One region of the Priestia sp. HNGD-A6 genome, then DNA from elsewhere that is predicted to be linked to it. Evidence: riboswitches for the same ligand, from Rfam matches in the RefSeq annotation. Region 1 holds a riboswitch; each other region holds the start of a gene.
The links. Region 1 has a riboswitch for cyclic di-AMP ahead of SCI76_RS20065 (APC family permease). Riboswitches for the same ligand answer to the same signal wherever they lie in the genome.
Positions count from the first base shown of each region.

Region 2: it holds a riboswitch for cyclic di-AMP, as region 1 does, so the genes downstream of both, SCI76_RS21035 (TrkA family potassium uptake protein) here and SCI76_RS20065 (APC family permease) in region 1, are expected to answer to the same signal.
Region 3: it holds a riboswitch for cyclic di-AMP, as region 1 does, so the genes downstream of both, kdpF (K(+)-transporting ATPase subunit F) here and SCI76_RS20065 (APC family permease) in region 1, are expected to answer to the same signal.

Region 1 is NZ_CP138621.1:3,930,596-3,935,205, forward strand. It holds gene SCI76_RS20060 (N-acetylmuramoyl-L-alanine amidase) at 750-1,802, shown strand; cyclic di-AMP (ydaO/yuaA leader) riboswitch at 1,994-2,135, shown strand; gene SCI76_RS20065 (APC family permease) at 2,298-4,124, shown strand; gene SCI76_RS20070 (cation diffusion facilitator family transporter) at 4,234-4,610, shown strand, end outside.
Region 2 is NZ_CP138621.1:4,118,963-4,123,572, forward strand. It holds gene SCI76_RS21015 (S1C family serine protease) at 1-604, shown strand, start outside; gene SCI76_RS21020 (peptidyl-prolyl cis-trans isomerase) at 601-1,503, shown strand; gene SCI76_RS21025 (Lrp/AsnC family transcriptional regulator) at 1,792-2,247, opposite strand; gene SCI76_RS21030 (carboxymuconolactone decarboxylase family protein) at 2,368-2,826, shown strand; cyclic di-AMP (ydaO/yuaA leader) riboswitch at 2,942-3,086, shown strand; gene SCI76_RS21035 (TrkA family potassium uptake protein) at 3,211-3,870, shown strand; gene SCI76_RS21040 (TrkH family potassium uptake protein) at 3,874-4,610, shown strand, end outside.
Region 3 is NZ_CP138621.1:4,834,048-4,838,657, reverse strand. It holds gene kdpB (potassium-transporting ATPase subunit KdpB) at 1-132, opposite strand, end outside; gene kdpA (potassium-transporting ATPase subunit KdpA) at 154-1,815, opposite strand; gene kdpF (K(+)-transporting ATPase subunit F) at 1,840-1,920, opposite strand; cyclic di-AMP (ydaO/yuaA leader) riboswitch at 2,218-2,358, opposite strand; gene SCI76_RS25170 (hypothetical protein) at 2,374-2,511, opposite strand; cyclic di-AMP (ydaO/yuaA leader) riboswitch at 2,584-2,726, opposite strand; gene SCI76_RS25165 (undecaprenyldiphospho-muramoylpentapeptide beta-N-acetylglucosaminyltransferase) at 2,885-3,952, opposite strand; gene SCI76_RS25160 (CHY zinc finger protein) at 4,130-4,465, shown strand; gene SCI76_RS25155 (helix-turn-helix transcriptional regulator) at 4,485-4,610, opposite strand, start outside.

The sequences.
Region 1 (4,610 bases):
AAAAAGCTGCCTGTCGTATAATTTACAGGGAGCTTTTTTATTGTTTTGTTACATACAAGAAAGAATTTGTTTACATGAATCAAAAAGGATGAGCTTTTTGTCTCATTGAATCTATAAGTAAAAGTAGTGTATAACAGATAGTGAGATTGTTTATGTGTTCACTCTGCACTGTATTTCAGTATAACTTCAGAGAGTTTTCAGCCAATCATAGTATCGTTAGAAAATACTGTTGGAGAGGAATGTAATAAAAATGAAAGAAGGAAATTTCTTTAAAGGTTTAGTGATAGGGATATTGATAAGCATTCCAATTTGGATTATTCTCATTGTTGTAGGCGTTCTGCTTTTTAAATAGGTCCTAACGTTATAAATAATAGACCCTCCTGATCTATACTTTAATCAACCAGAATAGAATTTGGACCAAAAGTATGTTAGGGGGGAGGGAACCGCACGATGAATTGTGCGGATTTTTTTATTGGTAGGGTAAACGTAGATTTCATCTATTTAGTTGCTTCTAGCAGTTGATTGGAGGCTCACCAGCCCCCCCGCGGAAAGCGAAGCCTTGCACGGAATTCAACAGCGATGTAACAAGCCATCCATACTAGCGCATTTATCCTATTTGTTCGTTTTTAGATTGAAGTGATTTCGTTATGTCTCAATCTCCTTTTTTAGTAATTTTTCACTAAGTAGGCTAGTATACGTAGCACTTTTTTCCCTCATGCATATGTTAACAATAAGGAGGGACAAGTAATATGAAAAAAATCTATCTTGATGCAGGACATGGTGGGGCAGATGCAGGAGCAGTTGGAGCAAGCGGACTGTATGAAAAAAACTTAGTGTTAAAAATTCAACAATATTTAATAAGCTATTTAAATAGCACTTACAGTGACTTTACGATTAAAACCACCCGTACCACAGATACTTTTTTATCGTTATCTCAGCGAGCTTCTCAAGCTAACTCGTGGGGAGCAGATGCATTTATGTCTATTCACGTAAATGCCGGTGGAGGAACAGGATACGAAGATTATGTTTATAGAAGCGCTAGCAATGCTAGTAAAACGTTTCAATCGATTGTGCACGGGCAAGTACAGCCAACGCTGCTGTCGTATAATCATCCGAATCGCGGACGAAAATCGGCCAATTATGCGGTGCTTCGCTTAACAAATATGCCTGCAGTATTAACTGAAATAGCTTTTATTGATAGGAGCGCCGATGCAGCACTTCTTCAAAATGAAGCTTTTTTAAAAAGCATGGGTGAATCGTATGCAAAAGGAATTGCCGTATATTTAAATTTACCTCGTCGTGCAGTTCCAAATCCATCGCCATCTCCAACACCGACACCAAATCCATCACCTTCTGAACCAGGTGAAAAAACGTATACAATTAAGCAAGGAGATACGCTGTACAGTGTTGCACAGAAGTACGGCATAACAGTACAGGAGCTTCAAGAAGCAAATACAGGGCTTTCGGATCCTTTAACCCTAAAGGTTGGAAAAACAATTGTTATTCCTTCAGGAACTTCACCAAACCCATCTCCAACACCGTCACCAACTCCACCTTCTGAACAATATCCACTTCCCAATGGAATTTTAAAACAAGGCGATTCTGGAGAAGCAGTGAAACAGCTTCAAAGAGCATTAAACGCGGTTAATTTTAAAGTAGGGTCAGTAGACGGAATATATGGAGTACAAACGAAAGATGCAGTCAGACGTTTTCAGCTTGTGTATCTTCCTTATGATGTAGATGGCATTTATGGTCCTCAAACGAAAAACAAGCTAGCAGCCGTTTTAAAAGCAAAAAGTTAAAGAAAGCAGGTCTTCTGTAAGCAGGCAGAAGGCCTTTTGTTTTCCCCTTAAAAGCGCCTTAAGTACTATTTTATCGTTTACGTAAAATAATGCTTTACAAACCATTTGTACGGGAGTATATTATCTAAGAACAAAGGATAGTTATGAAAGAAACATGTTATCGATCATACTCTTTAACCGAAAATTATATTGACCTGTTATCGCTTAATTCGTCAGAAGTGGGGGACCCAAATTTGTGCATTGTCACTTGGGGTGAATCCTTTTTTAAAAGGTAGGGCTACTCTCATAGCCCGAATCCGACAGCTAACCCCATAAGCGTTTTGGAGAGGAGGTTTAAGCTGTGTAAAAACGCTGAGAACCCTTAGTGTTTTTTTTGTGCGCTTTTTTAACATAAAAAGGTATTTTTTAGGGATAATATCACTTATTCATGAACTTGTAACGGAGCTTAGCAACGAACAGTGAATAGTAGCTAAGCAATCATCGGAGGGAAATTACGTGAACTATTCAGTTCTCAAGAGATTATTGATTGGAAAGCCGCTCAAAACAAAAGAGTTAGGCGATCAAAAGCTTAGTAAGCTTAAAGCGCTGGCTATTTTATCATCAGATGCCTTATCTTCAGTGGCTTATGGAACAGAACAGATTTTGATTGTCCTTGCAACAGTGGGCGTGCTTGCCTATTGGTATTCGATTCCAATTGCGATTGGGGTATTGGTGCTGCTGACGGCTTTAATTCTTTCATATCGTCAAATTATTTATGCGTATCCGCAAGGCGGAGGAGCTTATATTGTTTCGAAAACCAATTTAGGAGAAAATCCTGGACTTATCGCTGGGGGATCACTGTTAGTAGATTATATTTTAACAGTTGCCGTGAGTGTTTCAGCAGGAACCGATGCTTTAACTTCGGCTTTTCCAACGCTGCATCACTATAACGTAGTAATTGCGTGTTTGCTGGTGATTTTTATTACGGTTTTAAATTTACGAGGTGTAACAGAATCCGCTTCTGTCTTAGCTTATCCGGTTTATTTATTTGTGATTGCTCTTATTTTGTTAATAGCGGTGGGCTTCTTCAAAATAGTGACAGGTCAAGTTTCACCTGAGCTTCATACATCTCTCGGTACCGTGGTGCCAGGTATTAGTTTGTTTTTATTATTAAAAGCTTTTTCATCAGGCTGTTCGGCATTGACTGGTGTAGAAGCTATTTCGAATGCAGTGCCTAACTTTAAAGATCCAGGTGCAAAAAATGCTGTTCATACATTAATGCTGATGGGCGGTATTTTAGCCGTTTTATTTTCTGGCATCACGTTTTTAGCTTATTGGCTTGGCATTTCTCCAAAAGCAGATGAAACGGTTGTATCACAAATTGCATCGAGTGTATTTGGACGAAATGGGTTTTATTATTTTATTCAAGGCACCACAGCTCTGATTTTAGTGCTAGCGGCGAATACAGGTTTTTCAGCTTTCCCTTTGCTTGCCGTAAACTTATCGTCTGATAAATACATGCCAAGAATGTTTCAAATTCGCGGCGATCGACTAGGCTATTCAAATGGAATTGTGACCCTTGGAATTGCTTCTATTGTCTTACTTGTCGCTTTTAAAGGAGCGACGGAACAATTAATTCCTCTTTATGCAGTTGGAGTGTTCATTCCATTTACGCTTTCTCAAACAGGCATGATTGTCAAATGGCTTAGAGAAAAGCCGGCCGGCTGGCAAGGAAAGCTAACCATTAACTTAATTGGTGCCCTCATTACCTTAACGGTGCTAATCATTTTGTTTACAACGAAGTTTTCACAAGTATGGTCCGTGCTCGTTTTCTTACCGGTTATCGTTTATATTTTTCATCGCATTCATACGCACTATGAAGCGGTAGGAGAGCAGCTTCGTATTAAGCAAGGAGAAAAGATTGGAAAGCTTGAAGGAAGTGTGGTCATTGTTCCTGTAGCAGGAATGACAAAGGTAGTGGAAAATTCATTGAACTATGCAAGAACGATTGGTGATACCGTTATTGCGGTGCACGTTGCTTTTGACCGAGAAAGCGAAAAGAGAATGGAAGAGAAGTGGGAAAAGTGGCAGCCTGATATTCGTATTGTTACGTTTCACTCTCAATACCGCAGTCTTGTGCGTCCGCTGTTTCGATTCATCGATATGGCTGAAGAAAAAGCCCGGGAAAATAATATGGCTATTACGGTTGTTATTCCGCAGTTCATCACGAAAAAAAGCTGGCAAAACATCCTTCATAATCAGTCCAGTCTGCTGTTAAAAGCACATTTGCTTTACCGTAAAAACGTAATCGTTACAACGGTACCTTATCGTTTTAAAAAATAATGAAACATGACTAAAAACCTCCAACTTATATGTTGGAGGTTTTTAATTTTTAAATTCACATACACTAACCATAATTGAATCTCATCAAAGGCACAAACGGAGGGATTGCATGAGTGAATTAATTAAGTTATTGCGAAAAGGAAATAAATCGGCCATGATGGCCGCTATAGTTAATACCATTATATCCATTATTAAAGGGATTGCTTTTGCTTTAACGGGAAATGTAGCGATGTTTGCTGAAACGATGCACAGCTTAGGAGACGCAGCAAATCAGTTCTTTGTTTTTATAGGTTCAGCATTAAGCAAAAAAGCTCCGACCAAACGATTTCCAAACGGATTTGGACGATTGGTTAATCTCGTTTTATTAGGGGCGGTTCTTGTAGTAGGAATTATGGCATTTGAAACGATTAAAGAAGGGTATCATCATATTCTTCATCCGACGAAGTCTTCAGGCTTTATTTTAAATATTGCAGTACTTGGCATCTC
Region 2 (4,610 bases), 190 kb from region 1:
TGGTGAACAATTTTCTCGCACGGTCACACAAGGTATCGTGAGCGCAGCAAAACGCTCTGTCCCTATTTCAGAGAATTGGAACGTAGATGCAATTCAAACGGATGCGGCGATTAATCCAGGAAACAGCGGCGGTGCCTTGATCAATTCTTCCGGTGAAGTAGTTGGTATCAACAGTATGAAAATTTCAGAAGACAATGTAGAAGGAATCGGCTTTGCTCTTCCAAGTGATGAAGTGCAGCCAACAATTGAACAGCTGATGAAAAACGGAAAAATAACGCGTCCATATATGGGGGTAGGTCTTCAAGATGTAGGTCAGCTTTCAGCTGCAACAAAACAAGATCAGCTAGGCCTAACAAGCGATACGTCTGAAGGAGTTGTCGTAACGACGGTTGAACCATTCTCTTCTGCTTCTGATGCTGGTTTACAATCAAAAGACGTGATTGTTGCCATCGATGGAAATGAAGTCAAAACATCCAGTGATTTACGTCAATATCTATACACAAAACGCAAAGTAGGAGACACGGTAAAATTAGACGTGTACCGAAATGGAAAAAAACAAACTATTTCTCTGAAGCTTTCAGAGCAGCAGGATAACAATGGATGAGTTCAGCACCGTTAAAGCTGCTGCTAGCAGTATTAACAGCGTTCGGATTTTTAACAGGCTGCGGAGGGAAGCATTCAAACACGATGTTTCCTTCTGTAGAAATTAGTCAGCTATCTTCTGCTAAAGAAGTGGCAGCGTATGAAGGAGGAAAGGTGACAGGAGCTGAATTCAATCGTTTTTTAGCAGTTGAAGGGTTCTTAAATCCCGATGCTCCGCTAAATGATACAAGCTACCGCAAAGAGTTGTTGCGGCAGCTTGTCATGCAAAAAATCTTAATTTCGCATCTAAAGACAAGTGACAGGGTACAGAAAAAAGTCGAGGATATGTGGAAACAAATCAAACGTTCATATGACGAAGATACAAGAAAACAAGGCTATGAAGTCTTGCACATTCGTTCTAGCGATGTAACTAAACAGCTAATAAATCAGTTTAAATTAGAAGAATATTTCCGTAAACAAATTACGTCTGATGAACTAGACGCTTACTATACACGTATTGAGAATGATGTAACGCGCGTATCTTTTTCGCAGCTAACTTTTACAACTTTACATGATGCCGAGACCGTTGCGGCTGAGCTGCAAAAAGGAACATCGCTTCAAGACGTTCAAAAAAAATATGCTGATGTCCAGACCATCAGCAAAATAGAGAATGATGATAATCTAAAGCTTTCAAGTCTATCTCCCTCTTTTATAGATGTTTTAAAAAAACAGCACATCGGAGAGTGTAGTAAGCCCATTAAAATGGGTAAAGTCTATTATATTCTTATTTTAAAACAAAAAGATAAAAAAACGGAATCAGAAGTCAAAGAAGAAATGATGAAAGAACTTGTTTTGAATCATATCAACCGGTATATCCAGGATCAACTGCCAAGGTTTCACGTGACTTTCAACCTTAGGTAGTTCCCTTTTATATAGATTGATTGTTTTCAAAAAACAAGCAGGTAAAAGAGCTTTCTATTAATAGAGAGCTCTTTTACATTTTTAAGTAGACAGAAATGTCGGTACCTGATAGAATGAAGTTGTAAAACTTTCATTATTCGGAAAATTTATACCCTCCAGCTTTGGAGGGTTATTTTTTATGCTTTTGGACGAATAAAAGAGGCTAGGACAGAAGTAGTTTAGTGGAAAGAAGATCCGAACGATGAATCGTTCGGATCTTTTCGTTAGTACGGTGAACGTATGTTTCAATCACTTTTCATCTTTTAAATGACTCAATAATGCAGAAGACATCTCCACGTGAGAAAGGGCGATGTGTGAAATCGTTTTGGCATAAGGTGTAATTTCGTTAATAAATTGCTCGAGTACGTGCAGGTGAGGAAGCTGAAGCTTTGTAATGAAGCAAGCCTGTCCGGCGATGCGTTCACAGAATAAAGCATAGGGATACTGAGAAATAAATCGTTTAAAACGCTCGTGCTCTCCGTTTTTCATGGTTACTTCAATAAAACACGAGACGGGCAACTGCAGCTTTTCATAATCAATATCGATTGTATATCCTTTTATAATACCAAAGCTCTCTAGCTGTCTTACTCGCTCTGCCACTGAAGGAGGAGACAGGTTAATTTGTTTTCCTAGCTCTCTTAAGGAAAGACGGCTGTTTTGCTGCAGTGCCTGCAAAATCGATAAATCAATTTCATCAATTTTCAATTGAAAACCTTCTTTCATATTAATGTTTCATTTGATTAGTAATAGCAGATAATATGTTTTATTTGTTATCTGAAATCTCCATTTTTCTTACTATAATAATTAAAAAGGAGTGAGTAAAAAATGGCAAGAGTTTTGTTAACAAACGAAGAGGGAACAAATTTTGAAAAAGCACTGAACTTAATTCCAGATGTAAAAAGGTTGTATGATGAGCTATACGACAAGCTTTGGAACAGTGATATAGTAAAAAGAGAGACTAAGGAAAAAATCAGGCTTTATCTAGCAGGTGTTAACGGCTGTGAGACGTGTATGAGCATGTCATATGTAGGCGATAAGACGCTTAATCAAAAAGTGTTAAGAGAAAAAGAGCTGGAAGAAAAAGATCGACTGCTGTTTCGATTTATAGATGTATACCGAGTGCGTCCAAGGGATTTGACGGATGCTGATATGGATCAATTAAAGAAATTTTACAGTGATACGCAGCTATTAGAGCTTTTGGCTGTTATTAATTTGTTTGATCAATTTCACAAACTGATTGTCAGTTTAGATTTATATGATTTTTGCAGTTTGCAGCGCAAGTGATGTCTTCCCTAAAAATATCTTGACAGACAAAATCCACAGGAGTAAGATAGCTTTCGTGAAGTGAAACGTATCATGAATCGAATCGATTATTCTAAAAAATAGATCATAGACATTTGAATAAAAATCGCTTAATCCATTACGGAGCGGAGGACCCATTATTTACGCACATATTGTGCTCCGGGGTGAATCCTTAAAAAGGTAGGGTTACTCTTAAAACCCGAACCCGACAGCTAACTTCGCAAGCGTTTTGAGGGGGAAGAGTGTGAAAAAACACAGGAGCCTTCCTGTGTTTTTTTGCGCTTTTTTTAAGAAAAACATGTAATTTTTTAGAAAAAGTATAAGCTAAGAGAACACACAGCAGTTGAAGAAAGGAATAAATACATTATGAAAAAACAGTTTGCTGTATTGGGATTAGGTCGTTTTGGAGGCAGTTTGGTTGAAGAGTTTGCTAATTTGGATGTGGATGTGCTCGCTATCGACCGCAATCAGGAGGTAGTAAAGAAATATAGCAACTCAGCTACATATGTCGTGCAAGCGAACGCAATTGATGAAGCTAGCTTAAAAGGGCTAGGCATTCGTAACGTTGATCATGCTCTTATTTCGTTTGGAGACGATATCGAAGCAAGCGTGCTTGCAACGATGCTTTTAAAAGATATGGGCGTTAAGCAAGTATGGGTAAAAGCGGTGAATATGTATCATCAAAAAGTGCTGGAGAAAATAGGAGCGGACAAAGTCATTCACCCTGAGCGCGATATTGCGAAGCGTATTGCTCATCACGTGGTGTCAGAAAAAATCATTGATTACATTGAACTGTCAAAGGATTATAGTATTGTCGAAATTGTCGCTTCTAAAAAGCTTCATAATAAAACGCTGTTTGATTTAAATATCCGTGCCAAGTACGGCTGCAATATTATCGGCTTTCAGCGAAAAGACGGGGAAATGGTGATTTCGCCTACCGCGCATGAAATAATTGAACAAGGAGATATGCTGATTGTTATCGGACATAATCGCGATTTAAACCGTTTTGAAGAAGAAGGAGTTTAACTCATGAAAAAACAAATCATTAAACTAACTCCTCCGCAGCTTCTTGTTTCCATTTTTGGCGGAGGAATTATTATTGGTGCTCTTCTATTGATGATGCCTTTTTCTACTACTGAGCCAATCCGGTGGGTAGACGCCCTTTTTACATCTACTTCCGCTATGACAGTGACCGGCTTAGCCGTCGTAGATACAGGTACGCGTTTTACCGTCATCGGTCAAACCATTATTATGCTGTTAATTCAAATAGGCGGTCTTGGCATTATGTCATTTGCCGTGCTGATTTTTATGATGCTAGGTAAAAAAATTGGATTTAAAGAGCGTATGCTCGTTCAGCAGGCATTAAATCAGACGAGCGTCGGTGGAGTTGTGCTGCTAGTTAAAAGGTTGTTCATCTTTTCATTTTTAATTGAGTTTGTTGCACTGATCTTTTTAGCGATACGCTGGGTTCCGGAATTCGGATGGTCTAAGGGGCTGTTCTTTAGCTTGTTTCATTCGATTTCGGCTTTTAATAACGCAGGGTTCGGACTACTGTCTGATAACTTAGTTCAGTATGTAGGAGATCCTATTATTAACATCACGATTTCTTTTCTCTTTATTATTGGTGGGTTAGGGTTTACCGTCCTTGCTGATATGTGGGTGAAAAAATCGTATAAAAAACTAACGCTGCATTCAAAAATTATGATTATCAGCACGTTCGCCATTAACGTGATTGCCATGCTTTTTATTTTTTTCTTAGAGTACAG
Region 3 (4,610 bases), 900 kb from region 1:
TCTTGGGCTGAGCTTGATAAACGCCTGCTTTACTGATTGAATAAAAATCGATGAAGCTTGTTTATCTACAGAACCTTGAATATGACTGTTGCGATCCAATTCAATATTATTTGCAAAATTCCGTTTATTCATTATGATCCTCCGCTTTCTTGATTACAGTGTTAAATACTCAGCAACCGGCCCAAGCACAAGCACGGGGAAAAACGTAAGTGCTCCTACAATAACGGTAGTTCCAATTAAAATGCCGCTAAATAAAGACGTATCCGTTTTAAATGTTCCAGGTGTTTCGGGAACAAGCTGCTTAGATGCTAGTGAGCTCGATACCGCCAGCATTGTAATTAGTCCGAAGTAGCGTCCAATATACATAACAATTCCCGTAGAAATGTTCCAAAACGGCGTTGCGTCACCGAGTCCTTCAAAACCGGACCCATTGTTTGCTGCTGACGACGTAAATTCATACAGTGCCTGACTTAAGCCGTGAAAGCCAGGGTTTGATATACCTTCCATTCCTAAATGAGTAGTGAGCGCTACGGCTGTTCCTCCTAAAATTAGCAGCGGCTGCAGAATAAGCGTCACGGCAATGAGTTTCATTTCTTTTCCTTCAATTTTTTTACCTACGTATTCTGGTGTTCTTCCAACCATTAAACCTGATAAAAATACGGCAATGATGACGTACATCATAACATTCATAAATCCTGCTCCGACACCGCCAAATACGGTATTTAACATCATATTTCCAAGCGTTAATAACCCGGTAAGAGGCGTCAGGGTATCGTGCATGGTGTTGACTGCACCTGTTTCACTTGCTGTCGTCACGATGGCGTAAAGCGTCGACATGCCGACACCAAAACGGACTTCTTTCCCTTCCATATAACCGTTCGCTTCATTTAGATGAAAAGCACCAAGTCTTGGATTGCCTCCCCACTCTGTTACAAACGCTGTGCTTAAAATAACGATAAACAGCATACTCATCGCTACAAACAAGATGCGGCCTTGCTTACGCTGTCCGATCATTTTTCCGTATGTGAAAGGAAGTGCTGTTGGCAATAACAGCATAAGGACGATTTGTAATACATTGCTCAACGCGTTAGGATTTTCAAATGGATGAGCTGAATTGACACCAAAAAATCCCCCTCCGTTGTTTCCTAGCTCTTTGATTGAAAGAAAAGAAGCAACTGGTCCCCTTGCTATTTGCTGCGTTGCTCCTTCTAATGTATGGGCAGTCACAGTCCCGCTTAACGTTTGAGGGACACCTAAAAACGCAAATAAAATGCCTGTTATAAAAGCGATAGGAAGTAAAATACGCGTAATTGACTTTACAAAATCAACAAAAAAGTTTCCCATTTCCTTCCCTGCTAGCCCACGAATAAAAGCGATTGCTACTGCAAGTGCCGTTGCTGGTGCAGCAAACATCATAAATACAATGGCGGCCATCTGCGAGAAATAGGACAAACCTGATTCGCCGCTGTAGTGCTGCAAGTTCGTATTTGTCATAAAACTAATGGCCGTGTTAAAAGCAAGTGCCGGATCCATTCCTTTGATGTGGCTTGGGTTAAACGGCAGTACCCCTTGAAACCGGAAGATAAGGTACACCACAAAAATCATAAACGTATTCGCCAAAACAAGAGCAAATGCATATTGCTTCCACGTCTGATTAAGCCCTTTAATTCCTGCTGCTTTAAACATAACTGTTTCTATCTTTCCTACCAAGCTAGTGTTTTTGTCGTTTGAAAACACATTCGCTATATAAATACCTACGCGCTTTGCAATAAGCGCTACAAAAACAAGCAGCAGCGCAACTGATAGTAGAAAAATCCCCACGTTTTATTCCTCCGCTTATTAAAATTGTTCTGGATTTAACAGTACATATACTAAATAAATTAAAACGAGAACTGAAATACCTAACAAAATGAACGACATGTTCACTTCTCCTCTCTTTCGTCTACTACATGAGACGACCAGCAAATAATTCCGTACATAGCAGCTGTTAATATGGCAAGCGTTCCAAGCATGATCATATCCAAGTTGCTCCCTCCTAACTGTTTCCTAACAAAAATGATAGCTTCTAAGCTTAGTAACTATTGCTTTACATAAACCATCACGTCCAAGAAAGCTAAAGGCGAGACGTGATGCTATTTTTTTCCACTAAAAAACCGCAGAAGAGAGTTCTCTTCCGCGGTTTAATGCACGACAAATAAGCCGTGATTGACACGAATTTTTTACTCCCAAAACGCTTACGGAGTTAGCTGTCGGATTCGGGTTATGGAAGTAACCCTACTCAGTTAAGAGATTCACCCCTAGTACATACGTACAAAATATTGGGTCCCCCGCTCATAATTGATTAAGCGTATCTTTGTTATTTAATTTTTAGACTTAATAATAGTTTTTACTGCTGCGTTTAAAACTTTGATTAACTAACGTAGACAAATAGCGGTTTGCTAGATCAAAAGATTGCTGATCGCACATGGCCCGATATTCAATCATTTGAATCATTTGCTTAGATAAATGCATCCTGACGCTCCTTTCACCTATATTTTGAAAGGAGCGTACTATCCGCTGTTATAGAAAACGACCACGATTACACCATCCTCTCTCTTAACGCTTACGAAGTTAGCTGACGGGTTCGGGTCAAGAAAGTAACCCTACTCAATTAAGAGATTCACCCCTGATAATTGGGTCCTCCGCTCTTTCCTTCTCTTTCAGAAAAGACTCAGCGTTTCACAGTGGAACGTTTCATGAGAGTAATCTTACTCCTGTTAAAATTTACTGTCAACAACATTTTTTGAAATTTTAAAAGCTTTATTTTTCTATATTTATTCATTATTTTAAAATAATAATTTCAGAAGAAAAAAGCGTTCTTATCGAGGAGATAAGAACGCTTTTTTTAGCTCATTTTCTCAATTTCATTTACAAGAATTGAAATGGCATCCGTTTTTGTTGCTTCACGCATTGTACGCTTCATCGTACTTGCCTGCTGCTGAAGCTCATTTACTTCACGCAAAAACAGTTCTTTTGTTAACTGCTCTTCTTCTACAACCATACAGTAGCCTTTTTTCTTAAAGGATTGTGCATTTAAAATTTGATCTCCGCGACTCTGTGCTTTTGATAAAGGAATAATCATCATCGGTTTATGAAGAGCTAAAAACTCAAAAATGGCATTGGATCCGCCGCGTGTAATCACATAATCAGTTGCCGCTAGAACATCAGGAAGCTGTTCGTTTACGTATTCTAACTGACGGTATCCCGACTCTTTTTCAAGGCTTGTATCAATATTGCCTTTTCCGCAAAGGTGTACAATTTGGAATTTCTTTTGCAGTTCAGGCAAAGACTCTCGAACGATTTCATTAATACGGCGTGCTCCTAAACTTCCGCCCATAATCGTTAAAATGGGGCGCTTATCATAAAAGCGTAGCCAGCTTTCCCCGTTCGCTGCGCTTCCGCTAAATAGCTCTTTTCGAATAGGTGAACCAACAACCTGCACTTTTTCTTTTGGAAAGTAGTTTGCGGCTTCATCAAAAGAAGTGAAAATTTTAGTGGCAAATTTCTGCGCAATTTTATTTGCCAGTCCCGGTGTTAAATCACTTTCATGAATGAACACGGGAATGTTTAAAGATTTAGCAGCCATTACCACAGGAACTGTGACGAAACCCCCTTTTGAAAAAACAAGAGAAGGCTTTAACTTTTTCAGCACGCGACGTGCATCGCCAACCCCTTTTGCTACTCGAAATACATCTTTTACATTTTCCATATCTACGTATCGACGCAGCTTCCCGCTTGAAATCGCATGATATGGAACGTTTAATTTTGTAATTAATTCTTTCTCAATACCATTGTGAGAACCGACATAATGGATATCCCATTTTTCACTGTCTAATTCTTTCATGATGGCAATGTTTGGTGTTACGTGTCCAGCTGTTCCGCCTCCGGTAAAAACGATAACTTGCTTACTCATTTTTTCTTCCTCTCTTTACTTCACTTAATCGATCTGTTTTGACATCAATTTTTATCTGATCTTTTTAGCATGCAATCTGACATGTAAAACGATGGTTTTATTATAGCATTTTTCTTTTTACATATGTATGATAAGGCGTATAAAAGCATGCTATACTTTTCATAAGGAGTGATGATAATGAACAAATCTGTACCTGCAGTAAAAGGTGACACAGTGGATTCCGAAACGCGCTGTACGCACTATCATACGGATAAAGATATTATTGCAATAAAATTTTATTGCTGTCATACATATTATCCATGCTATCAATGTCATAACGCACATGCGGATCACGACATTAAAAGATGGCCAAAATCTATGTTTAATGAAAAAGCTATTCTTTGCGGAGTATGTAAACATGAGCTCTCAATTAATGAATACTTAACCTGTAACTCGACTTGCCCTCACTGTCGTTCTTCTTTTAATCCTGGATGCAGCCTGCATGGACACATTTATTTTGAACAAAAAAGCTGAACAAAACATCGTTCAGCTTTTAAAATAATTGCTCATCTATATTGATAATGGAAGGAAGCAGACCTGGGAACAGTTCCTCAAGTTCTTCTAAACGCAAGGAATAATAGTGCTGCGTACCTTCTATACGTAGTTTAATAATTCCAGC